One region of the Lysobacter sp. KIS68-7 genome, then DNA from elsewhere that is predicted to be linked to it. Evidence: predicted binding sites of a transcription regulator. Region 1 holds the regulator's gene; the other holds the start of a gene.

Region 1 (15,018 bases):
GTTCGTGATGGCCGATTCCAACGGCACGCGCGTGTCGCGCCAGATCAAGACGCTCTACAGCGCGTTGTCATTGGGCTACGACTACGACGCGTTCTTCCCGAAGCCGCCGGTGACGCCGCCGGCCGGCACCACCCCAGCGGCGAAGAGCCTCGCATCGCTTGCGGCCACGTCGACCAAGGTCGCGTCCACCAATGCCATGGCCGACCTCGCCGCGGGCGCCACGACGGTGAAGTTGGTGCGCGAATCCACGGCGAAAGCGACGAACGTGCTCGGCCTGGATACGGACGGCCGCCGCTCGCTGCTCGTGCTGCGCAAGCTGCACACCTGGAAGCAGCCGGGCGTGCTGTACCACGTCTACCTGTGCGCGACACCGAACGCGCCGCTGGATGCCGCGAGCTACGTCGGCAACATCAACTTCTTCGACGCCGAGTTCCACGACCACGGCGGCGGCAGCAAGCTCGACACCGCGCTGGGCGAGAACTTCTACAGTTTCGACGTCACCGCGCACCTGCAGAACATCGCCAGGAAGCCGGTGGGCGTGGGCGCGCAGGATGCGTTGTTCGTGCGGATCGTTCCGGGCGGCACCCCGATGAAGGATGCCGGCCCGATGGTGGCGCAGATCGATCTGGTGAGGCAGTAAACCCTCAGCTCGTCATCCGATCCCAGAAGCCCTTCACGCCATCCAGGAAGGTACTCGCCTTGGGCGAATGACGGCGTGCGCCCTCGCCCACGAACGTCCCTTCGAACTTCTCGAGCAACTCGCGCTGTTCGGCCGTCAGGTTGACCGGCGTTTCCACGAACACCTTGCAGTACAGGTCGCCCGGCGCGCGGCTGCGCACGGAACGCACGCCGCGGTCACGCACGCGGAACACCTTGCCGCTCTGCGTTTCGGCGGGGACGCGCAGTTCGATCTCGCCACCCAGGGTGGGCACGCGAATCGTGTCGCCCAGCGCCGCCTGCGAAATGCGCACGGGCACTTCGCAATGCAGGTCGTCGCCGTCGCGTTCGAAGATCTCGTGCTGGCGCACGCGCACTTCGACGAACAGGTCGCCCGGTGGCGTGCCCGGCGGACCGGCTTCGCCTTCGCCCTGCAGGCGCACGCGGTCGCCGTTGTCGACGCCCGCGGGAATCTTGACCGACAGGACCTTCTCTTCTTCCAGCCTGCCCTGCCCCATGCACGGCTTGCACGGGTTCTTGATGATCTTGCCGCGACCGGCGCAATGCGGGCAGGTCTGCTGCATCTGGAAGATGCCGCGCTGCATGCGCACCTGCCCGTGGCCATGGCAGGTCTCGCACTTGTCCATCTGCCCGTCTTCGGAACCGCTGCCGTTGCAGTGCTGGCAGGAGACGAGCGTGGGGATCTCGATGCGCTTGTCGATGCCGGCGACGGCTTCCTCGAGGTCCAGCTCCATCACGTAGCCGATGTCGGCGCCGCGACGCGGGCCGCCACGTGCACCACCACCGAAGATGTTGCCGAAGATGTCGCCGAAGATGTCGCCCATGTCGGCGTAGCCGGGGCCACCGCCGCCACCGCCCATGCCGCCGTGCTCGAACGCGGCGTGGCCGTGCTGGTCGTACACGCGGCGCTTGGCCGGATCGGAGAGGACTTCGTAGGCCTCCTTGCACTCCTTGAACGCGGCTTCCGCGGCGTGGTCGCCGGGATTGCGATCGGGGTGGTGCTTCATCGCGCAACGGCGATAGGCCTTCTTCAGGTCATCGTCGCTGGCGTTGCGTTCCACGCCGAGGGCTTCGTAGTAATCGCGTTTGCTCATGGAGCCGGAGGTTTCGTCAAAGGGGCGGGAGTTTAAAAGAAGGGGCCCGGACCGGTGCGGCGTGGTGTCGCCATTCCGGGATCCGAGCCCCGATCCTCATATCGAAGGCGGGCCGTGCCTTACTTCTTGTCGTCCTTGACTTCGGTGAACTCCGCGTCGACGACATCCTCGCCGCGCGGCGCACCACCTTGCGGGCCGGCGTCGCCGCCGCCCTGGCCACCCGAAGCGGCCGCCGCGAGCGTCTGCGCCACTTCTTCCAGCGCCCGCGTCTTGGCTTCGATCTGGCCCTTGTCGTCGCCCTTCATCGCGGTCTCGAGATCCGCCAGCGCACCTTCGACACGACCGATCACATCGCCCGGCACCTTGCTGCCGTGCTCGGTGATCGCAGAGCGCACCGAATGGATCAACGCGTCGGCATTGTTGCGGGCCTGCACCAGCTCATGGAACTTCTTGTCCTCCTCGCGATGCGATTCGGCGTCCTGCACCATCCGCTGGATCTCTTCGTCCGACAGGCCCGAGCCGGCCTTGATCTCGACCTTCTGCTCCTTGCCCGTCTTCTTGTCCTTGGCATTCACATGAAGAATGCCGTTGGCGTCGATGTCGAAGGAGACTTCGATCTGCGGCATGCCGCGCGGCGCGGCGTCGATGCCGGCCAGGTCGAAGCGCGCCAGCGACTTGTTGAAGCGCGCCTGTTCGCGTTCGCCCTGCAGCACGTGCACCGTCACCGCGGACTGGTTGTCGTCCGCCGTCGAGAACACCTGCGAGGCCTTGGTGGGGATGGTCGTGTTCTTCTCGATGATCTTGGTGAACACGCCGCCCAGGGTTTCGATACCCAGGCTGAGCGGGGTCACGTCGAGCAGCAGCACGTCCTTGACGTCGCCTGCGAGCACGCCGCCCTGGATCGCCGCGCCAACGGCGACCGCTTCATCCGGGTTGACGTCCTTGCGCGGTTCCTTGCCGAAGAACTCGCCCACCGCCTGCTGCACCTTCGGCATGCGGGTCTGGCCGCCGACGAGGATGACTTCGCTGATCTCGCTGGCGCGCAGGCCGGCGTCGTTCAGCGCGATGCGGCACGGTTCGATGGTCTTCTTGACGAGGTCATCGACCAGCGCTTCGAGCTTGGCACGCGTGAGCTTGATGTTCAGGTGCTTCGGGCCCGAGGCATCCGCCGTGACGTACGGCAGGTTCACTTCGGTCTGCTGCGCCGAGGAGAGTTCGATCTTCGCGCGCTCGGCGGCATCCTTCAGGCGCTGCAGCGCGAGCGGATCCTTGCGCAGGTCGATGCCCTGGTCCTTGAGGAACTCCTCGACGAGGTAATCGATGACGCGCTTGTCGAAGTCTTCGCCGCCGAGGAAGGTGTCGCCGTTGGTCGAAAGCACTTCGACCTGCATTTCACCGTCCACCGAGGCGATCTCGATGATCGACACGTCGAACGTGCCGCCGCCGAGGTCGTACACGGCCACCTTGCGGTCGCCGCCCTTCTTGTCCATGCCGTAGGCCAGCGCGGCCGCGGTGGGCTCGTTGATGATGCGCTTGACGTCCAGGCCCGCGATGCGGCCGGCGTCCTTGGTGGCCTGGCGCTGGCTGTCGTTGAAGTACGCCGGCACCGTGATCACCGCTTCGGTGACCGTCTCGCCGAGATAGGCCTCGGCCGTCTTCTTCATCTTCTCCAGCACGCGCGCGGAGATCTCCTGCGAGGCCAGGCGCTTGCCGTCGGCGGTCGCGACCCACGCATCGCCGTTTTCATGTTCGACGATCGAATACGGCACCAGGCCGATGTCCTTCTGCACCTCGGCGTCCTTGAACTTGCGGCCGATCAGGCGCTTCACCGCGAAGAACGTGTTCTTCGGGTTGGTGACCGCCTGGCGCTTGGCCGAGGCACCCACGAGGACTTCGCCGTCCTTGGAATACGCAACGACGGACGGCGTGGTGCGATCGCCTTCGCTGTTCTCGATGACGCGCGCCTTGCCGCCTTCCATGATCGCCACGCACGAGTTGGTCGTGCCCAGGTCGATGCCGATGATCTTGCCCATGTCCTAGCTCCCTCAATCAATTTCGAATGTCGTTGGCGGTGTTCCGCCGGAATGCCTGCGATGTAAGGGCCGCCGCCGTGGCTTCAAGAGGCGGGGCGATCGCGTTCGTTCAGTCGTGTCGCGCGACGACGACCAGCGCGGGGCGCAACAAGCGTTCGTTGAGCACGTAGCCCTTCTGGAACACCTGCGCGACCGCACCCGGCGGCAAGGCGCCGGCTTCGACCATGCTCATGGCCTGGTGGCGTTCGGGGTCGAAGGCGTCGCCCGGCTGCGGGGCCACCTCGATGAGCCCGTTGGTCTCGGCGATGCGATGCAACTGGCGGAGCGTGAGCTCCATGCCCGCGCGCAGCGGGTCGGCCTTCTCGGCGGCGGCGAGGCCCGCCTCCATGCTGTCGAACAGCGGCAGCAACTCGCTGAGCAGGCGCTCGTTGGCGAACTTGCGGGCCTGCTCGACATCGCGGGCCAGGCGCTTGCGCTGGTTGTCCAGGTCGGCGCGATCGCGCAGGACCTCCGCGCGGAGCTGTTCGATCTCGCCCTTGAGCGCTTCGAGCTGGTCCTGCGGGGTGTCGCCGTCGAGCGCGGCATCGGCGCCCTCGGCGCCGGGGTCTTGGTGCTGGTGGATCATGCGTCGGTCCGGTTTACGGCGGCATCCAACCGCCTGAACCCCAGCGATGCGGGCTGCCCCGGACCCTTTCAACCCCCCGGGGGCTGATCCAGTGCGGCGCCGAGCACATCCGCAGCCGCCTGCACCACCGGGATCACGCGGTCGTAGGCCATGCGCGTGGGGCCGATCACGCCGAGGACCCCGAGCACGCGCCCGCCGGCGACGTACGGGGCCGTGACCAGCGAGACCGATTCCAGCGGGGCGATGCCCGACTCTTCCCCGATGAACACCCGCACGCCCGGCGCCCGGGCCGTGCGCTCCAGCAACTGCAGGATCTCGCGCTTGCGGGCGAAGGCTTCGAACAGGTCGCGCAGGCGGTCCAGGTCGGACAACTCCTGCAAGCCCATCAGTCGCGTCTGTCCGGCGAGCACCACGTCGTCACCGCCGCCGGGCACCAGGGCCTGCTCGGCGAGTTCGACGGTGTGCGCGAGTAGGGTTTCCATCTCGGTGCGCGCCGCGCGCAGTTCCTGCAGGAGCGTGGCGCGGATGTCGGCGAGCGGACGTCCGGCGAAATGTTGGTTGAGATAGTTGGCCACGCGCTCGAGCTCGATGGCGTCGTAGGCGCGGCGCGTGTGCAGGATGCGGTTCTGCACGTCGTTGTCGGCGAACACCAGGATGGCGAGCACGCGTTGCGCGTCCAGCGGGACGAAGTCGATGTGGCGGAAGGCGAACTGCTCGCGCTTGGGCACGCCGACCACGCCGACGAAGTGCGTCATCGCCGACAACAGTTCCGATGCGCTGCCGAGCAAGGCCTGCGTGCCCGAGCCGGTCGGCAGTTCCTGCCGCAGGCGCGCGACCTCGCCCTCAGGCAAGGGCCGCACCTGCAACAGCGAATCCACGAACACGCGATACCCCTGCGTGGTCGGGATGCGCCCGGCGGAGGTATGCGGCGAGGCGAGCAACCCGCCCTCCTCCAGGTCCGAAAGGATGTTGCGGATGGTGGCGGCGCTGATGTCCAGGCCCGCGTGGCGGGCCAGCGTCTGCGAACCGACCGGCTCGCCGTCGCGGATGTAACGCCCGATCAGCGTCCGCAACAGCTGGCGGGCGCGCGGATCGAGCTCGGCATCGGGTTTCCTGATCGCCATGAAACGGTACGCTATCACCATGCTCAGCCATCTCGCGATCAAGGACTTCGCCGTCGTCCGTTCGGCCGAACTGGACTTCGGTGCCGGCCTCACCGTCATTTCCGGCGAAACCGGCGCCGGCAAGTCCTTGCTGGTCGACGCACTCGGCTTCCTGTCCGGTGCGCGCGCCGACAGCGGCGTGGTGCGCCACGGCGCCGAACGGGCGGAACTGGTGGCCGTATTCACGCTCGACGACGCCCCCGCCGCCGCCGAATGGCTACGCGACGCGGAACTCGACGACGAGGAAGGCGCCTGCCAGCTGCGCCGCACGCTGCGTGCGGACGGTGGTTCGAAGGCGTGGATCAACGGGCGGCCCGCGACGATCGCGCAGCTCACCGAACTGTCCGGTCACCTGGTCGAGATCCACGGGCAGCACGAACACCAGGCGCTGATGTCGCGGACGAGCCAGCTGGCCTTGCTCGATGCATTCGGGCGGCATGACGCGTTGCTCGCCGACGTGCAGACCGCCGCGCGGAACTGGAATGCGCTGGTGCGCGAGCGCGCTGCCCTCGCCCAGCGCGGCGATCCGGCGGATCGGATTGCATTCCTGCAGCATCAGTTCGACGAATTGGCGCGGGATGCGATCGAACCTGCAGCGTTTGCGGAGTTGGTGGCGACGCACAAGCGGCATGCGCATGCAGCCGGGTTGATCGCGGCCTGCGATACGGCGTCCGCGCGGTTGGGCGGCGACGAAGGCCCGGCGCTGGGGCGATTGTTGCAGCAGGTGCGCAACGAGCTCGCGCGGCAGGCGGAGCATGAGCCGCGGCTGCTGGAGATCGACGCGATGCTCGACACCGCGGCGATCCAGATCGATGAAGCAGCTTCGTTGCTGGAACGCGTGCGCGCGGACCTCGACGTGGACCCGACAGCCTTCGACGAGCTCGATCGCAAGCTCGGGCGGATGCATGACCTGGCGCGCAAGCATCGGGTCACGCCGGATGGACTTGCCGCGCATCGCGATGCGTTGGCGGCGGAGCTCGAATTGCTGCGTGGTGCGGGTGAGCGTGTGCGCGTGCTCGACGGTGAGATCGAAGCGGCGCGTTCGGCGTGGGCGAAGAAGGCGCAGGTGTTGACGAAGGCGCGCAAGCAGGCAGCTGCGTCCTTGTCCGCCTCGACCACCGCGCTGATTGGTGAGCTCGGTATGGGCGGCGGCAAGTTCGACGTGGCGCTGGAAGCCAACGGCGACGGCGATCCGGATCCGCAAGGCGCCGAGCGCGTCGAATTCCTCGTGGCAGCGAATCCGGGGCAACCGGCACGTGCGCTGCGCAAGGTCGCCTCCGGCGGCGAACTCTCGCGCATCTCGCTTGCGATCGAAGTGGCCGCATTGGGACTCGATGCAGTGCCGACGATGGTGTTCGACGAAGTCGATTCCGGCATCGGCGGCGCAGTCGCCGATATCGTGGGCCAGAAGCTGCGCGCCCTCGGTGCGAAGCGACAAGCCTTGTGTGTCACCCACCTGCCGCAGGTCGCGGCGCAGGGCCACGCGCACTATCGCGTGAGCAAGGCCTCGGGCGATGGCATGACGCAGAGCGCGGTGTCGAAGCTCGGCGCGAAGGATCGCGAAGAAGAACTCGCGCGCATGCTCGGCGGCGTGGATGTCAGTAAGGAAGCGCGGGCGGCGGCGCGGCGCTTGTTGGCGGACGTCGACTGATCTTCCTGGGGCCGCGACGAATGGCATTTTCCCGTAAGCCACGCTCGACGATCGACACCATCGCGCTCGTTGCCATCATCGCCGCGCTCTCGATCGAGCTCGTCGGTTACGGGTTGGCCTGGTCCGCGACGGCGCGCTGCGCAGACGCCCTTTACGAGGAAGCCAGCGCACAGGATGTCCGCGGCCGCACCCTCCACGGCGATCGCGTGTTGCTGACACGGGACGCCGTGCACGCGCAGATCACTGGGCCGTTCGAAGTCACGGCATGGATTTCGATGCCCCGCGACCTGCATGCGACGATCTACTCGAAGCGCTTCCGCATCTGGCCGTGGGGAACGGATGCGCAGAAGACGGAAGTCTTGTACGCGGTGTGACTTGCAGCAGGGAGAACATCGATGCTCGTCGAATCCTGCATTCCCGTCGTTCCAAGCGCCGACCTCGAAAAGAGCCTTCGCTTCTGGGCCGATGGCCTCGGCCTGACCATGGATCGCCCGATGCGCAAGGACGGCCGTCTGATCGGATGCATGGTGCACAACGAGCGCCTGTCCTTCTGGCTCAACCAGCGCGCAGGCACGCCGATCAAGCCCGACGATTACCACGGACTCAGCTTGTACTGGTCGCCCGGCGACCTCCATGCGATCAGGGAGCGGCTGTTGCGGCTGGGTTTCCAGGCCTCCGGGATCGAGGATCGGGATTACGGGCAGACGGAGTTTTTCGTCGTGGATGACGACGGCTATACGCACTGCTTTGGCGTCGCTACGTCCGACCTCGTCAATACACGGCCCGCGAGACCGGCGTAACGTTGCATCCGACCCTTCCCCCCAAGGAGATCGCGATGGACAGGACCATGAAGGCCGCGGTGGTCCGCGCATTCGGCCAGCCGCTCGTGATCGAGGAGGTCCCCGTCCCGCGGCCCGGGCCCGGCGATGTGCTGGTGAAGATCGAAGCCTGCGGCGTATGCCACACCGACCTGCACGCAGCCGAGGGCGATTGGCCGGTGAAGCCGTCGCCGCCTTTCATTCCCGGCCATGAGGGCGTGGGCGCGGTGGTCGCGGTCGGCGCCGGCGTCAGCCACGTCAAGGAAGGCGACCGCGTCGGGATTCCGTGGCTCCATTCGGCTTGCGGCTACTGCGAACACTGCCTCGGCGGTTGGGAAACGCTGTGCGAGCGGCAGCAGAACACGGGCTATTCGGTCAACGGCAGCTTCGCCCAGTACGCGCTTGCGAACGCGGGCTACGTCGGCCACCTGCCGAAGGGCATTGGTTTTGTCGAGATTGCGCCGGTGTTGTGCGCCGGCGTCACGGTCTACAAAGGCCTGAAGATGACCGATACGCAGCCCGGCGATTGGGTCGTGATCTCCGGCATCGGCGGCCTGGGTCACATGGCGGTGCAGTATGCGAAGGCGATGGGCCTGAACGTGGCCGCAGTGGACGTGGACGACGACAAGCTCGCACTCGCGCGGCACCTGGGCGCCACCGTGACGGTCAACGCGCGCAGCACCGATCCGGCCGCATTCCTGAAGAAGGAAATCGGCGGCGCGCATGGCGCGCTGGTCACCGCCGTGTCGCCGAAGGCGTTCGAGCAGGCACTGGGCATGATGCGACGTCGCGGCACGGTGTCGCTGGTGGGCCTGCCGCCGGGCAGCTTCCCGCTGGACATCTTCGGCATGGTGCTCAACGGCATCACGGTGCGAGGCTCGATCGTCGGCACGCGACTGGATCTGCAGGAGTCGCTGGAGTTCGCCGCGCAGGGCAAGGTCGCCGCGACCGTTGCCGCCGAGAAGCTGGAGAACATCAACGACATCTTCGCCCGCATGCACAAGGGTGAGATCGAGGGGCGCATCGTCCTCGACATGGCGGCGTAGCCCGCGCAGCGTTGCTCATCCCGCAATGGCCGAGAGAGTGTGCCGCGCGATCATCAGCTCTTCGTCGGTGGGCACGGTCCAGGCCCGCGTGCGCGAACCGGCGGCCGAGATGCACGGGCCTCCGGCTTCGTTCGCTTCGGGATCGAGATCCACGCCCAGCCACGCCGCGTCGCGGCAAACGCGCTCGCGAATCACGGTCGAGTTCTCGCCGATGCCACCGGTGAAGACGACCGCGTCGAGTCCTCCGAGCGCGGCCGCAAGCGAGCCCAACTCGCGCCCGATGCGGTAGACATAGAGATCGACCGCGCGCTTCGCGCCCGGTTCGGCGGAGGCGAGCAGCGTTCGCATGTCGCTCGACACGCCGGAAACACCGAGCAGCCCCGACGCGTTGTAGATCATCTTCTCGATGGCGCGCGCGTCCATGCCCCGCTCGTCCATGAGGTAGAGGATCACGCCCGGGTCGATGGAGCCGCATCGCGTGCCCATGGGCAGGCCGTCGACCGCAGTGAACCCCATCGTGCTCGCCACGCTGCGCCCCGCCTGCATCGCGCACATGCTCGCGCCGTTGCCCAGGTGCAGCACGACAGTTCGGCCCGCAGCGGCGACCGGATCGACATGCGGCAGCCGCGAGGCGATGTACTCGTAGGACAGCCCGTGGAAGCCGAAACGGCGCACGCCCTCGACGTGCAGCGCGTACGGCAGCGCGAACATCTGCGCGACCTCGGGGATGGAACGATGGAAGGCCGTGTCGAAGCAGGCGACCTGCGGAAGATCGGGGCGCGCCGCGAGCAGCGAGCGAATGGCCGCCAGGTTATGCGGCTGGTGCAGCGGAGCGAGGGGGATGAACGCGTCCAGGCGCGCAAGAACGTTGGCGTCGATGCGCACCGGCGCGGCGAATTCCATTCCGCCGTGCACCACGCGATGGCCCACTGCGAGCAAGGGTTCGTCGGGGAGTTGCGCGCGCACGAAATCGACGACGTGGTGCAGCGCCCCTTCGTGGCCGAGCGCCGTGCCCTTGGGCCATGACTTCGTCCCGCGCTCCGCGCCCGCGGCATCCCGCGCCTTGAAACGAGGCTCGGTGTGGATCGACTCGATTTGCCCGCGCAGTGCGGGCTCGAGGCCCTGCGCACGATGGAAGTAGACGCAGAACTTGAGGCTCGAGGAGCCCGCGTTGACGACCGCGATCGCGCCGGTCATCCGCTCACCGCGCGCCCGGCGTCGAGGCGTCGTGCATGCGCGAGGCGTACGGCCACGGCGCAGGAGGCAAGGCGCGCGGTGACCGAGTCCGCGCGGCTGGTGAGGATGATCGGTACGCGGGCGCCCAGCACGATGCCGGCGGCGTCGGCGCCGGCGAGGAAGGTGAGGCTCTTGGCGAGCATGTTGCCCGCCTCGAGATCCGGCACGACCAGCACGTTCGCGCGGCCGGCCACGGGGGAATCGAGATTCTTGATCTTCGCCGCCTCGAGGTCGATCGCATTGTCGAGCGCGAGCGGCCCGTCGAGGATGGCGCCGGTGATCTGGCGGCGATCCGCCATCTTGCACAGCGCCGCCGCTTCCAGGGTCGAAGGCACGTCGGGGTTCACGGTCTCCATGGCCGAGAGGATCGCGACCCGTACCTCGGCGACGCCGAGCGCATGCGCGAGGTCGATCGCGTTCTGCACGATGTCCACCTTCTCCGCGAGCGTCGGCGCGATGTTCACCGCCGCATCGGTCACGATCAGCGTGTCCTCGTGCCCCGGCACGTCCATCACGAAGCAGTGGCTGATGCGCCGCGCCGTGCGAAGCCCGGTTTCGCGCTTGACCACCGCGCCCAGGAGCTCGTCGGTGTGGAGGCTCCCTTTCATCAGCGCCTCGGCGCGTCCCTCGCGCACCAGCGCGACGGCGCGCACCGCCGATTCCACGCTGTGCGGGCTGTCGACGATTTCGATGCCGTCCAGGTGGAGGCCTGCCGCCTTCGCAGCGCCGTGGATGCGTGACTGCGGACCTACGAGGATCGGCGCGATGAGGCCGAGGCGGGTTGCGTCGATCGCGGCCGAGAGCGAAGACGCGTCGCATGGATGCGCGACGGCCGTGGGCATGGGCGGGAGTGCACTGCAGCTCTCGATGAGCTGATCGTATTTGCGCTTGCGGGTCTCATTCATGTCTTCCCCTTCCGGCGAGTGGGTCACTCCTCCATCAGCGGTCCCATGCGGGAGTGGATCAAGACCAGGACCTGCCTTTGGGGCGATCCCTCGGGATAAGACTCAGCCAATGAGGCCAAGTGCTGCAGGAAGGCGGGCACCGCAGGGGAAGGCACCGTGTACGCCGCAACTGCGGTAATCGCCTCGACAAGTGCTTTGGCGACGTCGTCCAACTGTTCGGTGTGGGGCATGGTCGTTCCTCCTTGTACGGAGTGAACGCGACCACTCGCTGGGTATCGGCCAGAATCAAGCCGAACCGCGGAGCGTCGTTGCGGGCGGGAACGGAAGCGCTATCAGCGTTCAACAGCATCGTTCCCGCTGTATCGCCGCAGCGGCGATCGATCTCCCACGAACCAGATGTGCCCGAATGGGTCCACCAGACTGCCTTGGCGATGCGGGCCCCACGGCATGTCGTGCACGCGCGCCGGATACGTGCGGCCGACGGCTCCGGCGGCGATCGCGCGACTCAGAAATGTATCCGGATCGTCGCAAAAGACTTCAACCCGGACCGATGGCATTCCGAGTCTCGCGGGATAGTCCCAACCGTTATTCGCCGGCTCACCGAGAAACACCGGCGCGCCCGCGATCTCCAGGCCGACGACCGAACCGAGGTTCCATAACTCTTCCGCATCCATTGCGTGGCGATACCACGCCGAGGCTTCCGCCGCGTTCGGAACGGCGAGCATGACCGAGATGATCGCGTCGTTTGGCTGCACCGTTCGAGCCTCCCAATCAAAGCTTCAACGTCCTTCGAGAAGCAATCGACCACCACCAAGCGAACGCAGCACGCCTGCAAATCGCGGTGTAGGACCGACACGCACTCGGTTGTCGCGACTGCAGGGCGGCCATGGATGGCCACCCGGGCGGAGCTCCGGTTGCATGGATGCGGCTTGTAGGCGCTCCGACAGGCGCGATAACCGAGGGCGTGGCGGTCCGCCCCCTCCGGAGCCGAGGCTTTCACCGCTCCAGAAAAGAAGGCCACCTCACGGCGGCCTTCCAATCGTCATGGACATTCAGGCCCGTTGTACGACAGCGCCGACGGATTGGCCATCGACGAGATCCCGTTGCTCGTGTCCGTCAGTTTGATGTTGGTAAACACCACGGAAACAATGCTCGCAGACTGACCCTTCGGGCAGACCAGCGAGCTTTCCGGCGCCGGAATGGTCATGTCCCCGGTGATCTTCCCATTCTTGTCGACCGAGAAGGTGCTGCTGACGTAAACGTTGTGCAGCACGTCTTCCTTGGCGCAATGCTTCGGGCAAACCTGGCCGACTTTGACGCACTGATAGCGGGCGCCGGCCGTTGCGCTCGCGACATAAGTGATGCCGTTCCCGGTGTTGCCGAGCCCGACTTCCGACCAATTCACCACGACATGCGGCGAGCCGAGCCTCGCGCTTGGGGCGCGCAGGAAATGGGTGGCGGCCATCGCCGCGGTCGAGACGAGGGCCAGGGCGAGCAGCCATAGCGTCCGTTTGATGTGCATAGGGTTCTCCGTTTGCCGCAGGCCGGGTCAGGTCGGAGCCAGGAAACGCGACGGCTCCAACTAACCCAAACGGAGTAATCCCCCGTTCCGGCTCCCCCGAACGGGTGGGGTTAACCAGACCTCACAATCAGCGAAGCCCTTCGTCCACCACCGCATCCTCGGCCACGCGCACTTCCAGCTTCGCGTCTTCAGTGAGCCGCCCCGTCTTCCAGGACCCACGCGCGAACCAGGCAAGCGACACCAGCGCAATGGCGATGTTGGTGACGGGGAACGACCACCAGATGCCCGTCTCGTGCAGCGCCGTATGGCGCGACAACACGAAGGCCAGTGGAAACTGCAGGACCCATTGCGACACGATGGCGAGCACCATCGCCATCAGCATGTTGCCCGAGGCGCGGAAGGCGGAGACGACGCACAACTGCACGCCCATCGCGCCCCAGGCCAGGCACATGATCCGCACGAACGCGGTGCCGGCCTCGATCACGCGCGGGTCGCCCGGGATGAAGAACGCCACGACATGCGGCGCGAATGCGAAGACGAGGACGCCGGCCACCGACAACACGGCGAACGACAGGCCCGCACCCAGCAGCGTTGCGCGACTTGCCCGATCCAACTTGCCGGCGCCGATGTTCTGCCCGGCCAGCGTCGAAACGGCCATCGCGATGCCCATCGCGGGAATCGTGATCACCTGCAGGATGGTCGAGCCCACGCCGTACGCCGCGATGGTCACGGTGCCGAAGGCCGCCACGAGGAACTGCATGAGGATGAGGCCGAAGCCGCGCGTGGACAGCTCGATCGAGCCCGGAAGGCCCAGCAGGAAGGCCCGCTTGACGTAAGCCAGGTCGATGCGGAAATGCGAAGGGGCGATGTGGATCCCGTGGCGCCCCCCCAGGAAGATCACGATGCCCGCAGCCGCGGCGATGGCCTGCGTGACAAGCGTCGCGAGCGCCGCACCCACCACGCCATGGCCCTTGATCGGCCCCCAACCAAAGATGAAGAGCGGATCGAGCACGAAATTCAACGCGACGGTTGCGAGCACGATCAGCAGCGGAATGCGGACCTGCCCCACGCCGCGCATGAGCGATTGGAACATCGCGTACACGAACACGAAGATGATGCCGATGAACGACACGCGCATGAAAGCGAGCGCACCGCCGTAGACATCGGCCGCGACGCCGAGCAAACGCAGCAGGTGCGGCGACAACGCGTAACCGATCGCACCGAGCACCACGGAGGTGAGCGCCACCATGATCATCGTCTGCGCCGCGACGTGGTTGACCATGTCCTGCCGCCCTGCCCCCATGTACTGCGCGGTCAGCACCGCGCCGGCCATGGCGAGCCCGGAGCCCATGGCGATGACGAGGAAGGTGACGGGGAAGCTGACGGAAACCGCAGCGACCGCGCTCGCGCCGAGGCGGCCGACCCAGAACGCATCCGTCAGTTGGTAACCCGTCTGCGCGATGTTGCCGAAGATGATCGGAATCGCGAGGACCGTCAGCGCGCGGGTGATCGATCCTTCGAGGAACAACTGCCGGCGATCCTTGCTGCCGGCATTGGGGCCGCGCGTTTCGGTAGGCATGGGAGAGCGCTGCGATGCGCGCGACAAGGCGTGGTGCGCCAGTGTCCGCTATCGCCCAGTCGGCGTCATGCGAATAAATTCACCAGCGCGTCAGATCACAGTCCGTTGACTTCAGTTGTCGAAGAAAACGGCAAAGCCGACGCCGCCTTGCCAGGTATCGGCATTGCCGCCCAGGCGATGACGAACACCGATGTCGAGTTGCACACGCGGCGTCGCCTGCCAGGTCAGACCAGCGCCGCCCATGCTGCCATCACCGATCCCGTCAAGGTGTTGTGCCGCAAGTTCCACGTACATGCCCAGCGCCGGGGTCAATGTCCAGCCGTCGTTGACGGCCAGCAACTGACTATCGGTGTCTCCCTGCACCGCTTCCGCGTAAAGGCCGAGCGAATGATCCGCGCTGCGCTGCCAATTGACGCTGGCCCCGAGCAGGTATTGGTTTCGTTCGGCGCGAAGTGCCCGCGCTCCGTCGGTGAACTCAACGCTGCCAAGCAGTCCCCAGCTGACATCACCCGTCGCGGCCGGTGCGAACTTCATCGCCAGCGACGTATCGGAACGGCCATCCATGGTGGGGCCTGGTCCTTCGAGTCGATTCCAACCCGTGCCGAGTTGCAGTTCCAGCGAATCACCGATGCCTAGTCGAAACAGGGTATCGGCGCTGTACAGCGAGA
Region 2 (15,018 bases), 1.2 Mb from region 1:
TGCACCAGCCACCACGACGCGCCCTGGAAGGCGATCGCGAGCGGCATCAACAGCACGATGTTCTCGCGCTGGTCGCGCACGATGTCCTCGTACAGCAGGCGTTCTTCAGGCGTTCCGAAGTCGTGCGACTGGCGTTGCACCACGCGCAGGTCCCACGCATACAAGCCCCACACCGCGACCGCGTAACACGCATTGAGCGCGAACCAGGCCTGCGGATCGGATACCTGCGTGAGGGCCGCCGCTTCGATGAGCGTCGCGCCGAAGTAACCGAAGGTATGGCCGAACTCGAGCGGCCAGCCGATGAAGCTCAGGGTGTGGATGAGCGAACGCGACCAGAAGATCAGGATGACCAGCAGGCCGGTGAAGATGTACGGCCAGGTTTCCCATTCCAGGTGCAGCATCGGCTGCACCGACACGCCCGCCAGCACGGCGAGCGCGAGGCCCTGGATGATCGAGATGAGCGTGAGCTCGATGCCGACGACGGTCTTGTCGAGCTCGATCTTTGCTTCGCGGCGGAGTTTCGTTGGGGTGTGCATCGTTCCCTCCGCCGCGAATATCCGTCAGACGATGGACAAGGACTTCTCTTTCCGCTCCGCGAGGCGCTTCTCGAGGTAGTGGATGTTCTGCCCGCCCTGCTGGAAGCCGCCATCGGCCAGGATGCGCTGCTGCAGCGGGATGTTCGTCTTGATGCCGTCCACCACCATCTCGCTCAGCGCCACGCGCATGCGCGCGATGGCGGTGGCGCGGTCCGGGCCGTGCACGATGAGCTTGCCGATCATCGAGTCGTAGTTCGGCGGGACGCGGTAGCTCTCGTAGATGTGGCTGTCCACGCGCACGCCCGGGCCACCCGGGGCGTGGAAGTGCTGGATCAGGCCGGGGAAGGGCATGAAGGTGTCCGGATCTTCCGCATTGATGCGGCATTCGATCGCGTGGCCTTCCAGCACGATGTCTTCCTGCCTGATCGAGAGCTTGTTGCCCGCGGCGATCATCAGCTGTTCGCGCACGAGGTCGATGCCGGTGACCATTTCGGTGACCGGATGTTCGACCTGGATGCGGGTGTTCATTTCGATGAAGTAGAAGCGCCCGTTCTCGTAGAGGAACTCGAACGTGCCCGCGCCGCGATAGCCGATGCGGATGCACGCTTCCACGCACACCTTGCCGATCTCCGCGCGCTGTTCCGGCGTGATGCCCGGGGCCGGCGCTTCCTCGACGACCTTCTGGTGGCGGCGCTGCATGGAGCAGTCGCGTTCACCGAGGTGGATCGCGTTGCCCTGGCCGTCGGCGAGCACCTGGATCTCGACGTGGCGCGGGTTCTCGAGGAATTTCTCCATGTAGACCATGTCGTTGCCGAAGGCGGCCTTCGCCTCGGTCTTCGTGGTCTGGATGGCGCTGTGCAGGTGCGCTTCGGTGTGGACCACGCGCATGCCGCGGCCACCACCACCACCGGCGGCCTTCACGATCACCGGATAGCCGATTTCGCGCGCGATCTTCACGTTGGTCGCCGCGTCGTCGCCGAGCGGGCCGCCGCTGCCGGGCACGCACGGCACGCCGGCGGACTTCATCGCACGGATGGCTTCAACCTTGTCGCCCATCAGGCGGATCGTGTCGGCCTTCGGCCCGATGAAGATGAAGCCGGATTGTTCGACGCGTTCGGCGAAGTCCGCGTTCTCGCTGAGGAAACCGTAGCCCGGATGGATCGCCTGCGCGTCGGTGACTTCCGCCGCGGCGATGATCGAGGCCATGTTGAGGTAACTGTCGGTGGACGGCGCGGGGCCGATGCACACCGATTCGTCGGCCATGGCGACGTGCTTGAGGTTGCGGTCCACGGTGGAATGCACCGCGACCGTGCGGATCCCGAGCGCATGGCAGGCGCGCAGGATGCGGAGCGCGATTTCGCCCCGGTTGGCGATGACGATCTTGTCCAGCATCGGCGCGGCCTCAGCCGATCACGAAAAGCGGTTCGTCGAATTCGATCGGCTGACCGCTTTCCACGAGGATCTTCAGCACGGTGCCCGAGACATCGGCTTCGATCGGATTGAACATCTTCATCGCCTCGATGATGCCGAGGGTTTCGCCGGCCTTGACCGCCTGGCCCACGGAGACGAAAGACGGCTTGTCCGGTGCGGGCGAGGCGTAGAACGTGCCGACCATCGGGGCGCGCACGACGTGGCCTTCCGGCAGGTCGCTGGGCTTGGCGCTGCCGCCGCTGGCGGCATCGGTCGGGCCCGCCATCGGCATGGCGGCCGGCGCGCGGTGTTCGACGTGCATCGGCGCCACCATCGGCGCGGCGACGGCCACGCCGCCGCGCGGAACGCGCGCCAGGCGGACGGACTCTTCGCCTTCCTTGATTTCGATCTCGGCGAGGTTGGATTCTTCGAGGAGATCGATGAGTTTCTTGATTTTGCGCAGGTCCATGGCGGGCCTCGGGTTCGTCAAAGGGAAAGTCGTTGGAGCGCGGCGTCGAGCGCGAGCGTGTAGCTCGACGCGCCGAAGCCGGCGACCACGCCGACGGCGAGGTCGCTGAAGTAACTGGTGCGGCGGAAGGGTTCCCGCGCATGCGGGTTGGACAGGTGCACTTCGATGAAGGGCAGGGCCACGGCGGCCAGCGCATCGCGCAGGGCGACCGAGGTGTGGGTGAACCCGGCGGGGTTCACCAGGAGGAAGGCGGTGCCGTCGGCGCGGGCGGCCTGCACGCGATCGACGAGGACATGCTCGGCGTTCGACTGGAGGGATTCGAGCGCATGGCCTGCGGCTTGGGCGCGGCGTGCGAGATCGGCGTCGATCTCCGCCAGGGTCGTGCGCCCGTAGACCTCCGGCTCGCGCGTGCCGAGCAGATTGAGGTTGGGGCCGTGCAGGACCAGCAGCTTCGCCATCGCGGGGGGCCGAGGGCCGGACCGGGAACAGGGGAGGCGAAGTCTGGCCCATGCCGACCCGGGTGTCCAGACGATCCCTTCGCAATCGCAGAAGTTCGCAGGACTTATGCCGACCTTTGAGTAGGCCCTCTAATTCCTTGCCCAGGCTGCGATTTCGCCCTCTTCGAAGGGCCCGATGCGCTGCTTCAGCAACCGCCCGTCGGCGGAGATCAGCACCGAATAGGGGAGCACGCCCTTCGGATTGCCCAGGCGCACGCCGGCATCGGCGGGGCCTGCGGCGTCGATGAGGATCGGGTAGGCCACCCCGGTGCGCGCGATGAAGGCGCGGACGGCCTGCGGGTCGTCCAGCGCGATGCCGACCACTTGCACGCCGTTCGACCCCTGCTCCCCGGCGAAGGACTGGAGCGCGGGCATCTCGGTCACGCAGGGACCGCACCAGCTCGCCCAGAGGTTGATGAGGACGGGGCGGCCTGCATAGGCGCCAGGCAGGTGGGTCTGTTGGCCCTGGAGATCGGGGAGCGTGAAGTTCGGGACGCGTTCGCCGCGTTTTGCGACTTCCAGGCCCGGGGGCGGCGGCGGTGCGCTCGCTTCCATCGCGGTACCCAACGCGCGCTGCCCGAGTTCGGTGCGCAGCAAGGGCCCCGGGCCGCTCGTCATCAGGCTCGCGACCACGCCCAGCGCACCGGCCAGGAGCGCGACGAGCACGACCTTCGTGCCGCTGGTCATTGCGCCGCGCCCTTGCGCACGCGTTCGACGAAGGCGTCGGTCTTCTCGAATCCGGTCAGGCGCAGGTTGCGGCGCTCTTCGCCATCATGGAAGAACAGCGACATCGGCGGACCGATGATGCCGAAGCGCTGCATCAGCGCCTGGTCCTGCGCATCGTTCGCGGTGACGTCGGCCTGCAGCAGTACGTAGCCGGCGAGCGCGTCGCGCACGACGGGTTCGGTGAAGGTGTACTTCTCCATTTCCTTGCAGCTCACGCACCAGTCCGCATAGAAGTCGAGCAGCAAGGGCTTGCCCGCGGCGCGTGCGGCGGCGAGTTCGCGGTCGAGATCCTCGACCGACTTGATGCGACGGAACACGACGCCTTCGCGCTTCTCGCCCATGACGCCGGCGAGCGGTTGCAGCGGATCGTGCCCGCCGGCGAACGCACCGAGCAATTGCGCCGCGCCGACGATGCCGAACACGAGCGCCGCGAAACGCGCCGCAAGCTTCGCGCGCGGCGTGCGGCCGATGCCGAACACCCACACCGCGGCACCGAGCGCGAGCAAACCCCACAGGCCCAGCGTCGCCGCACCCGGCAGCACGCGCGACAACATCCAGATCGCCAGGCCCAGGAACACGAAGCCGAAGACGCGCTCGACCGCCACCATCCACGGTCCGCTGGTCGGCATGCCCTTGCCCGCGGCGATGCCGAAGGCGATGAGCGGCGCGCCCATGCCGAGCGCGAGCACGAACAACGCCGCGCCGCCCAGCACCGGATCACGCGTCTGCGCGATGTACAGCACCGCGCCCATGAGCGGCGGCGCCACGCACGGCCCGACGATCAGCGCCGACAAGGCACCCATCGCCGCCACGCCCATCCACGACCCGCCATGCTGCTGGTCGCTCGCCGCACCCAGTCGCGCGCGCAAAGCCGCAGGCAACTGCAGTTCGTACAAACCGAACATCGACAGCGACAGCAACACGAACAAGCCCGCGAACGCACCGAGCACCCACGCGTTCTGCATCGCCGCCTGCAGGTTGAAGGCCGCGCCGAGCAAGCCCGCGAGCACGCCCGCGATGGTGAACACCACGGCGCTGGCGAGCACGTACACCGTCGACAGCGTGAACGCGCGCCACGCCCCGATGCGACCGCCGCGGCCCGCGATGAGACCCGAGAGGATCGGCACCATCGGCAACACGCACGGCGTGAACGCGAGCGCGAGGCCGGAGGCGAAGAACAGCAACAAGGTCCACGCGCGATCCTTGCCGGCCAGGCGCGAGGCGAGGCGCTGGTCTTCGGCGAGGGAGGTCTCCGTGCTTGCCGCGTTCGACGGCGCAGCGCTTTCGGTCACCGCGCCCACGTTGCCCGCCGGCAACGACACCGGCAGCGTGCGCGACATGACCGGATAGCAGATGCCGCCATCCTGGCATCCCTGGAACGACACCGTGAGCTGCGCATCGACGGGCCGCGCATGCGTGCGACCGACCGGCACCGGCACTTCCACCTGGTCGAAATACACGACGACGTCGCCGAAGTACGCGTCCTTGTGGTCCTTGCCCTGCGGCCAGCGCGGCGCGCCGAGCGACAGGCCTTCGCCTGCGATCTGCAGGTGCGTCTTGTCGCGATACAGGTAGTAACCGGGCGCAGGGGTGAAGCGCAGCAGCAACGTGTTGCCGTCCGCGGCGATCGCTTCGATCTTGTAAGCCTGTTCCGGCGGCAAGGGTTGCGCATCCACCGTGGGCGCAGCACCGATCAAAGGCGACGCATCCGGGCGCCGCGAAAAAATGTCGTCGCCCGTGGATGCGGTGGCCGCGGGCAGCGCCACGTCGATCGTGCGGCGCTGCGGCGGATAGCACACGCCGAGGTCCGCGCAGCCCTGGTACTTCACCGTCAACGCGACGCTGGTGGCCGTCGGCGCAACGGCTCCCGCGTACGTCGCGGTCAGCGATTCGCGATAAGTCTCGACGTCGCCGAAGAACTCATCGTGCTTGCGCTTGCCTTCCGGCATCGACAACACGCCGCCTTCGATGCCTTCCACCGAGGTGCGCTGGCGATACAGGTAATAGCCCGGCGCGATGCGCCAGCTGAGTTCGATGCGATCGCGCGACACGGCCTTGGCACTCAACGCGAAGGCCTGGTCGACCGGCAGCAGGTCTTTCTCGTCGACCGCGCGCGCATTGGGCGCATGCAGCGCGGAAGCGCCCACCAGCAGGGCGAGCGCGAACTTCGCGGCGAAGCGGAACATCGGGGGCATGCAGGGCTCGTCGATCAGGGGGCGGAAGGCGCTTGGACTTCGCGCGCGATCCACTGGAGGTAGTCGGGTAATCCGGCCGCTTCGACCGCCAGCAGCTCCGGCAGTTCGTAGGGGTGGAGTTCGGGCAGGCGCGCCTGGAGGGCGGGCAGCGCTTCGTGCGTGGTCTTGATGAGCAGCAGGACTTCGTCACCGCGCTCGATCGCGCCCTGCCAGCGGTACGTCGAGTGCACGCCGGGCACTACGCTCACGCAGGCGGCCAGGCGCGCGTCCACGAGCGCATCGGCGATGCGGCGCGCGGAGTCGGCGTCGGGACAGGTGGTGAGGCAGAGCAGGGCGGTCACGGTCGGGCGCCGTCGTGGGGCGCATAGCGTAACCGGCGGGCGGAGGCTTACTCCAAAGTGTCGTAGTAGGCGTCGCTGGTCATCAGCGATCGCGCGCGCGGGCGGCCGGTGCGTTGGCTCGCGAGTTCCTCCACCAGCTCCACCAGCGCCAGGCGGGCGCGCACGGGTGCTTCGCGGAAGGCCATCAGCAGGCGCTGCTCCAGTGAATCGTCGACCAGCAGCGCGTCCACCGCGGCCACCGAATCCAGGACGGTGTCGCGCGAAGGCGCCATCTGCCCGCGGCCGGTGGCCAGCCATTCGAACTGCACGCCCGTCACCATGGCGATCTCGCGCATGTGCTGGACGCTAGGGTTCTTGCCCTGGGGCGCTTCCCAGTGGCTCACGGCGCTGCGCTGCACGCCGACCGCCTGTGCGAGCTGGGTCTGCGACATGGCGGCGTGGCGGCGGGCGAGTCGGATGCGTTGCTGGGACGTCATGTGTCTCTTTTCGGGAACTTTCAGTGTGTCGAGGAGACGCGCCTTGCACGGTACAGGGGGCAAGCGGCAGCCGTGAAGCGCGGTTGCTAGCGCTGTTCACCCCGTGAATGATACTGGCACCAACCTGTATACTTTTGGTAGCGGATGCGTGCGCAAAGCGCACAGGGCCGTCGCAAACCCGCGATTTGCCTACCATTCGAACACCAAAACCGGCCGCCACCGCCCTTCACAACCCCGTGCGGCTCACCCATCCTTCGCGCCGTCGAAGGGATTTTCGGCGACAAGGGACTGGGGATGGTGGGCCCGGCGAGGGAACGCCAGCCAGGGACCGGCAAACCATCCTCCCGGGCGCGCACGGCAACGTGCGCGCCCTTTTTTTGCGCCCTTGAAACATCGCAGGCGCACCCTCAACTCTCGCGCCGTGCCCGGATTTCCGGGCCCTTTATTGCCGGTGTTTTGGCACTCGCTTCCGGCGACTGCTAGAATTCCCGCCCTTTCCCCAACTGCATCAACCACTTGCGAGGGTTGTCAATGAACATCAAGCCGCTCTACGACCGCGTGGTCATCAAGCGCATGGAAGAAGAAAAGATGTCGGCCGGCGGCATCGTCATTCCGGACTCGGCCACCGAAAAGCCGATCAAGGGTGAAGTCGTCGCCGTCGGCGAAGGCAAGGTCCTGGACAACGGCACCGTGCGCACCCCGAAGGTCAAGGCCGGCGACAAGGTGCTCTTCGGCAAGTACAGCGGCACCGAAGTGAAGCTGGACGGCACCGAATTCCTCGTGGTGAAGGAAGACGACATCCTCGCCGTCATCGGCTGAGTCGCGTCTTTCGCCCTCCCCCAGTTTCGAATCCCACATTCCGGAGTTATCAGCAATGGCTGCCAAGGAAATCCGTTTCGGTGAGGACGCGCGCGCGAAGATGGTGCGCGGCGTCAACGTGCTCGCCAATGCCGTCAAGGCCACCCTCGGTCCGAAGGGCCGCAACGTCGTCCTCGAAAAGAGCTTCGGCGCCCCGACGATCACCAAGGACGGCGTGTCCGTCGCCAAGGAAATCGAACTGGCCGACAAGTTCGAGAACATGGGCGCGCAGATGGTGAAGGAAGTCGCTTCGAAGACTTCCGACAACGCCGGCGACGGCACCACCACCGCCACCGTGCTCGCGCAGGCGCTGATCCGTGAAGGCATGAAGGCGGTCGCCGCCGGCATGAACCCGATGGACCTCAAGCGCGGCATCGACAAGGCCGTCACCGCGGCCGTCGCCGAGTTGAAGAACATCAGCAAGCCGACCGCCGACGACAAGGCGATCGCCCAGGTCGGCACGATCTCGGCCAACTCGGACGAATCGATCGGCAACATCATTGCCGACGCGATGAAGAAGGTCGGCAAGGAAGGCGTGATCACCGTTGAAGAAGGCTCGGGCCTGGAGAACGAGCTCGACGTCGTCGAAGGCATGCAGTTCGACCGCGGCTACCTCTCGCCGTACTTCATCAACAACCAGCAGTCGATGTCGGCCGAGCTGGATGATCCCTTCATCCTGCTGCACGACAAGAAGGTCTCGAACGTCCGCGACCTGCTGCCCGTCCTGGAAGGCGTGGCGAAGGCCGGCAAGCCGCTGCTCATCGTCGCCGAGGAAGTCGAAGGCGAAGCGCTGGCGACCCTGGTGGTCAACACCATCCGCGGCATCGTGAAGGTCTGCGCCGTGAAGGCCCCGGGCTTCGGCGACCGTCGCAAGGCGATGCTGGAAGACATGGCCATCCTCACCGGCGGCACCGTGATCTCCGAAGAAGTCGGCCTCTCGCTCGAGAAGGCGACCATCAAGGACCTCGGCCGCGCGAAGAAGGTGCAGGTCACCAAGGAAAACACCACGATCATCGACGGCGCGGGCGAAACCTCGGGCATCGAAGGCCGCATCAAGCAGATCAAGGCGCAGATCGAAGAGACCTCTTCGGACTACGACCGCGAGAAGCTGCAGGAACGCGTGGCGAAGCTCGCCGGCGGCGTGGCCGTGATCAAGGTCGGTGCCTCGACCGAAATCGAAATGAAGGAAAAGAAGGCGCGCGTCGAAGACGCCCTGCACGCCACGCGTGCGGCGGTGGAAGAAGGCGTGGTGCCGGGCGGCGGCGTCGCCCTGATCCGCGCGCTGGCCTCGGTCGGCAAGCTCTCGGGCGCGAACGAAGACCAGAACCACGGCATCCAGATCGCCCTGCGCGCGATGGAAGCCCCGCTGCGCGAAATCGTCACCAATGCCGGTGAAGAGCCGTCCGTCGTGCTCAACAAGGTCAAGGATGGCCAGGGCAACTTCGGCTACAACGCGCAGACCGGCGAGTTCGGCGACATGGTCGCGATGGGCATCCTGGACCCGACCAAGGTCACGCGCACCGCGCTGCAGAACGCTGCATCGATCGCCGGCCTGATGATCACGACCGAAGCGATGGTCGCCGAGCTGCCGAAGAAGGACGAGCCGGCGATGCCGGGCGGCGGCATGGGCGGCATGGGTGGCATGGATTTCTGATTTCGCGAAGCGAAGTCAGGCATTCGAGAAAGGCCCGCGAAAGCGGGCCTTTCTTTTTGCTGCTCCGTTTGCGAGTCACGGCGAATTGACGAAATCCAGTCGCCCATACACCCCGTGCGCTTCATCGTCCGGACCCGCGGCGAAGAACAACGTATCCACCGGCTGGTTGTTCAATCCGTTGCCGAACTGCATGCCCCACAGGCCGTCGATGTAGACCGGATACCCGTTCGGGCGCCGCAGTTGTCCGAGGAACGTGGTCGACGATGCGCCGTAGGCATTGATCCTCCCGTCGCCGAAGTTGCCCACGAGCACCGCGTTGTGGAACGTGCCGAACGCCGTCGGTGCGAGTGCCAGGCCCCACGGCGCGTTGAGCGTGCCGCGCGAGGCGAAGCGTTTGACGAACTTGCCGTTCGGTTTGAACACGCTCACGTAGCCGCAGCCTGCGCATTTGACTTCATCGTCGCCTTCCGCATTCTGCAGCGCATACGTCACGTAGAGGTCGCCGTTGATGGCCTGGATGCCGAACGGCGCGTAGTGCTTCGGAATGCCCACGTCGACGAAGCGCCCCGCGGGCAGCGTGAGTTTGTGGAACTGGCTGTCGTAGACATCGATCTTCGCGTGGAAGAAGTCGGTGGCGTACAGCAGTTGCGTCAGGCCGTCGCCGCTCAGCGCGAGGCCCTTGTAATTGGTGCCGTCGGCCGAGCGATTGACCACCCGGATCGCATGCGTGAGATCCACGCCCGGCGACCATGCGGCGATCACGCCCTGCTCGGTGGCGAACATGAAGCGCGCCGCTCCCATGAGGGCGCCTTTCTTCACGTCGAAGGCATCCGAGCCGTTGAACACGATGCCCGTCGGATGGCCGCCGGTGGTCATCGTGGGCGAGGGGATGTCGACGACCAGGGATTGCACGACGCCGTTGCCGTCGTACAGCGTCGATTTCATCCCGTCGGCGGAGGACACCCACACGAAACCGTAAGGATTGAAGGCGACGCCCCAGCCATTCACCAGGTTGGGATCGTGGTGTTCGGCGGGAATGCCGCCGACGTCGGACACCAGGGTGCGCTGTTTGTACCCGTCGGCCCAGGCCACGGATGAGGCCAGGCCGGTGGCGAGCGCGAGCGCCAGCACGGCGCGCGCGCGCGGATTGGGGATGAATGCATGCATGAGACCTCCACAGGGGGCGAGGCCGCTCGGCGCACCCAAGTGCATGCCCGGCGCCTCCTGTTGGGGTTCAACCAGGCCGCCACTTCCGCACAACCGCTTTGGCGCCCAAGCTGCCTGCGTTGGATTTGAACCAGCCGCCCCGGTCGGGGTAACTCACTGGCGACAGGAGGATTCGGATGGTGCTGCCGCCCCAGAAGGCCATTCCCATGGACGAGGTCGATCTGATCGGCCTGGTGGCGGTCGAGGACGTGCATGCGTTCGAGGCGCTGTATCGCGCCTACCACCCGAGGCTCCGGCGATTCCTGCGCGGCATGTTGCGGCAGGCGACCTTGGTGGACGAAGTCCTGGACGACACGATGTTGGTGGCATGGCGCAAGGCACACACGTTCGACGCGACCTCGCAGGTCTCGACGTGGCTGTTCGCCATCGCCTATCGACAAGCGCTCAAGGCACTGCGGCGCATGGATTGGTCGCTGCCCGATCCCGTCGACGAACCGGCCGCACCGCGCGAAACCGAACCCGACCGCGAACTCGCACAACAGCAATTGCGCGCGCGCCTGGATGAAGCGCTCGCGCACCTCACTCCAGAGCATCGTGCCGTGATCGACCTGACCTATTTCCAGGGCTACAGCTGCAAGGAGATCGCCGAGATCACCGATTGTCCCGTCGCGACGGTGAAGACGCGCATGTTCTACGCGCGCCGTCGCATGAAGGCGTTGCTGGGCGACGCAGGAGCGCAGGCGCTGTGAACGTGCTTCCCTTCGAAGGCCGGACCCACCGCGACGTCGAGCGGCTGCTGCCGTGGTACGTCAACGCGACGCTCGAACCCGGCGAAAGCGAAATGGTCCGCGCGCACCTCGGCGAATGCGCGCAGTGCCGCGCCGAAGTGGCGACCCTGCGCGGACTGCAGGACGCCGGCGCGCTGGAGGAACCGCACGAGACCGACACCCACGCCTTCGACCGCGACTGGAGTCGCCTGCGCAATCGCCTCCGCATGCAACGCCATATCGCCGTACGCTCGCCTGTGCAGCGCGTCCGCAGCGGCTGGCGCAACTCGGCGCCGTGGATGCGCCTCGCGGTCGCCGCACAGTTCGGCGTGGTCGCCGTGCTCGCGGTGATGTTGTTCCGCGGCGAACGCAACGTCGCGCCGAACGACGTCCACACGTATCGCACACTGTCCTCGCCCGCGGCGCCGGTCGCCACGGGCGACACCCTGCTCGTCGTGTTCGATCCCCGTCTCACCGATGCGCAAATGCGGGAGCTGCTCGGCGCAAACCACGCACGCATCGTCGACGGGCCGAACACGGCGGGTGCTTACCTCGTCGCAGCGCCACACGGGCAATCCGAATTCGTGCGCAATGCCTTGCGCGCGTCGCCCGGCGTGGCGATGGCCGAATCGCTGGCGCCACCGGCGCCGTCGGAGCGCTGAGTGCGCATCGCGTTCGCCCTCCTGCTCGCGGCCTGCTGGAGCGTCGCGCAAGCGGCGCCCGCCACGCCTCCCGACGAGTCGCGCCAACTCCTGGTCATGCTGCGCGCACCCGCGGCGCACGATCGTCCCGACGCCGGCTACGTCGGCGATTATGGCTCCGCTCCTGGCCACGCCGCGCGTGCGCGCACCGCCAAACGCCTCGCCGCCGCACACGGATTGCAACTGCGCACCGACTGGCCGATGCCGGCACTGGGCGTGGATTGCTACGTGCTCGAAGCATCCTCGCCCGAACAGGCGCAAGGCGCGGTGGCCGAGCTCGCGCGCGATCCGCGCGTCGAATCGGTGCAGGCGATGCAGGCCTTCGAAGTGCTCGAAGGCGACAACGGCGGCGATCCGCTGTACGCAGCGCAACCCGCGGCCGCCGCATGGAAGCTGCGCGACCTGCACGCCGTCACGACCGGGCGCGGCGTCACCGTCGCGGTGATCGACAGCGGCGTGTCTGCCTCGCATCCGGACCTGCGCGGCCAGGTCATCGAGTCGCGCGACTTCGTCGACGACGCGAATGCGAAGCGCGTGGTCTCCGAAGGCCACGGCACCGAAGTCGCCGGCCTCATCGCCGCGCGCGCGGACAACAAGCTCGGCATCGCAGGCATCGCGCCCGACGCGAAGCTGCTGGCCTTGCGCGCGTGCTGGCAGGACGCGGCCAACGACCGCGCGCGCTGCAACACGTTCACGCTCGCCAAGGCGCTGCAGTTCGCCATCGAGCGTCGCGCGCAGGTCGTGAACATGAGCCTGGGCGGGCCGAACGATGTCCTGCTCGGACGCCTCATCAACGTGGCCATGCAACGCGGCGCGAACGTCGTGGCCGCGGTGGATCCGCGCGCACCCGGTGGCGGTTTTCCGGCCGCGGAACCCGGCGTGATCGCCGTGGCCGGCAGCGAAGCGCGTGCGTTGCCGTTCCGCAGTTTCTTCGCGCCTGCCGATGGGTTGCCCACCACGCTCGCCGACGGCGGGTGGGGACTGGTGAACGGCAATTCCTTTGCGGCCGCACAGGTCAGCGGCCTGGTCGCGTTGTTGCGGCAGGTCGCACCACGCCTGTCGCCGTCGCGCGTCGGTGACGCCCTTGCGGCCGGACCTGCGCTAGGCTCGGCGGCGGTGCGACCCCTGCCGATCGATGCCTGCGCCGCCGTGGCGCGCGCCGGTCCCGGATGCGCCTGCGGATGCAGGCTCGCCGATTCGCGGGAGACGCCGCGCCACTGAGAGCGCGCGGTGCGTCATGCAGGACAGCAACGCCAGCGAAGGCGGGGTGCGCGGCGCGCGATCGTCGCGGCCTGCGCGCTCGCCTGCGCTTGCGCGGCGCATGCGCAGGTCTCGGGCAGCCTCGGTGTCGTGTCGGATTACCGCTATCGCGGCTATTCGCTGAGCGACGGCGATCCTGCGTTGCAGGCCAGCATTGCCTACGACGCGGACAGCGGACTCTATGGCGGGCTCTTCGCTTCCACCGTGCGCGACGCCGGCGAGGCAGGCGTGCAGCTGGTGCCCTACATCGGCTTCGCCAGGCGCGATGCGCAGGGCCGTAGCTGGGATGTCGGCGCGCGCTGGTCGCACTTCACCACCGACGACGCCTGGAACTACGCGGAGCTGCATGCAGGCGTGACCTTGCGCCGCGTCGCGTTGCGCGTGCATTACGCACCGGACTATTTCGGCCAGGTGTCCGACCTCTACGCCGAAGCCGACGGCAGCGTGCGCGTGCGCGAACGCCTGCGCGTGCTCTGGCATGTCGGCGTGTCGCACAGCGGCAGCCCCGATCGCCCCGTCTACGCGCAGGGCCCCGATCCGTATCCCGACAACGGGTATTCCAACGGCCGCTACGCCAACCAGGGCACGGACCGCACGCGCATCGACCTGCGGACCGGGCTGGCCTTCGAGACGAAGGTCTGCGATGTGCAGCTGACCTGGCAGTACGTCGACGACGGCGACGCTTCGCCCTACGCCGCCCCCTGGGATCCGAACGACCGCGCCGGCTGGGTCCTGGGGTGCGCGAAACACTGGTAACCCCATTCATTGTGCGCAATGCGCCCGCAAAAACGGCCTTCCTGTACCCGCGCGTTTTATTTTGCAGTGCAGCGTGCAATCGCAATAACGATTCCTTCACGATCAACGCGCATCCCGACGTGGGGGAGGGAGCAGGCCCGCAACCGGTTCGTCCGGGGCGGGCTTTTTATTTGTCGATGCGATGATGGGTGCGATGACGGACTCCGCCGACGCCTACATCGCACGCCAGCTCGACCGCCTGCGTGCCGTCCTGCCCACGCCCTGGGCCCCCGAAGCCGAACCCCACGTGCGCGCGTTCGTGCTCGCGAGCGATTTCGGCACCGACACCGTGTTGCGCCAGCCGAGCTTGCTCGATGCGCTGATCGGTGGCGCCGCGCTGGCGCAGCCGGAATTGTCGAGCGAATCGCGCGCCGATTGGGGCGCAATGCTGCGTCGCCATCGCGCGGCGGCCTCCACGCGCCTGGTGTGGCGCGACGTGGCGGGACTCGACGATGTCGACGCCACGCTCGCGGGCAGCACCGCTTTGGCCGAGCATTGCCTGCAACTCGCGCTCGATGCGCTCGAAGTCGAATTCGCCCAGCGCTTCGGCGTCGTGCGCGCCGCAGACCAGACCGTGCAGCGCCTGGTCGTGTTCGGCCTCGGCAAGCTGGGCGGCGGCGAACTGAACTTCTCCTCCGACGTCGACCTGGTCTACGGCTACGCGCACGACGGCGAAAGCGACGGCGCGCGTGCGTTGGCCGCGGAAGACTACTTCGCGCGATTGGGCCAGCAGCTCGCGCGCCTGCTCGACGAGGTCACCGCGGACGGCTTCTGCCACCGCGTGGACCTGCGCCTGCGTCCCTTCGGCAACGCGGGCCGCGTGGCGATGCCCTTCGCGGCGATGGAGTCCTACTTCCAGCGCGAAGGCCGCGACTGGGAACGCTATGCGTGGCAGAAGGCGCGGCCCGTGGCAGGCGACGCCGCGGCCGGCCATCGCTTCCTCGAAACGCTGCGGCCCTTCATCTATCGACGCTACCTGGATTACGGCGCGCTGGATGGGCTGCGGGAAATGAAGGCGGCGATCGCGGCGGAAGTCGCGCGCAAGGAACTCGCCGACGACATCAAGCGCGGCCCCGGTGGCATCCGCGAAATCGAGTTCCTCGTGCAGGCGCTGCAGTTGATCCGCGGCGGCCGCGAGCCGTCGCTGCGCGAGCGTCGCCTGTTGC

What was found. The regulator HrcA, encoded in region 1, represses chaperone genes, less so after heat shock. The targets are predictions, from matches to a motif close to TTNGCACTCNNNNNNNNNGAGTGCNAA.
Region 2: a site for HrcA is predicted at 7,107-7,133, ahead of groES (co-chaperone GroES). Genes of this name have one in related genera too.

The regions. Positions count from the first base shown of each region.
Region 1 is NZ_CP089925.1:2,547,347-2,562,364, forward strand. It holds gene LVB87_RS12435 (tyrosinase family protein) at 1-640, shown strand, start outside; gene dnaJ (molecular chaperone DnaJ) at 645-1,772, opposite strand; gene dnaK (molecular chaperone DnaK) at 1,892-3,805, opposite strand; gene grpE (nucleotide exchange factor GrpE) at 3,915-4,430, opposite strand; gene hrcA (heat-inducible transcriptional repressor HrcA) at 4,499-5,554, opposite strand; gene recN (DNA repair protein RecN) at 5,574-7,244, shown strand; gene LVB87_RS12465 (hypothetical protein) at 7,265-7,618, shown strand; gene LVB87_RS12470 (VOC family protein) at 7,640-8,044, shown strand; gene adhP (alcohol dehydrogenase AdhP) at 8,080-9,108, shown strand; gene LVB87_RS12480 (acetate/propionate family kinase) at 9,124-10,305, opposite strand; gene LVB87_RS12485 (phosphate acetyltransferase) at 10,302-11,249, opposite strand; gene LVB87_RS12490 (hypothetical protein) at 11,273-11,479, opposite strand; gene LVB87_RS12495 (hypothetical protein) at 11,582-12,004, opposite strand; gene LVB87_RS12500 (hypothetical protein) at 12,292-12,771, opposite strand; gene LVB87_RS12505 (MATE family efflux transporter) at 12,899-14,350, opposite strand; gene LVB87_RS12510 (transporter) at 14,462-15,018, opposite strand, start outside.
Region 2 is NZ_CP089925.1:1,364,600-1,379,617, forward strand. It holds gene LVB87_RS06475 (hypothetical protein) at 1-536, opposite strand, end outside; gene accC (acetyl-CoA carboxylase biotin carboxylase subunit) at 561-1,928, opposite strand; gene accB (acetyl-CoA carboxylase biotin carboxyl carrier protein) at 1,939-2,415, opposite strand; gene aroQ (type II 3-dehydroquinate dehydratase) at 2,433-2,873, opposite strand; gene LVB87_RS06495 (TlpA disulfide reductase family protein) at 3,003-3,599, opposite strand; gene dsbD (protein-disulfide reductase DsbD) at 3,596-5,833, opposite strand; gene cutA (divalent-cation tolerance protein CutA) at 5,848-6,174, opposite strand; gene LVB87_RS06510 (helix-turn-helix transcriptional regulator) at 6,222-6,650, opposite strand; gene groES (co-chaperone GroES) at 7,182-7,469, shown strand; gene groL (chaperonin GroEL) at 7,525-9,162, shown strand; gene LVB87_RS06525 (TIGR03118 family protein) at 9,238-10,329, opposite strand; gene LVB87_RS06530 (sigma-70 family RNA polymerase sigma factor) at 10,506-11,078, shown strand; gene LVB87_RS06535 (zf-HC2 domain-containing protein) at 11,075-11,758, shown strand; gene LVB87_RS06540 (S8 family serine peptidase) at 11,759-13,018, shown strand; gene LVB87_RS06545 (TorF family putative porin) at 13,028-13,813, shown strand; gene glnE (bifunctional [glutamate--ammonia ligase]-adenylyl-L-tyrosine phosphorylase/[glutamate--ammonia-ligase] adenylyltransferase) at 13,998-15,018, shown strand, end outside.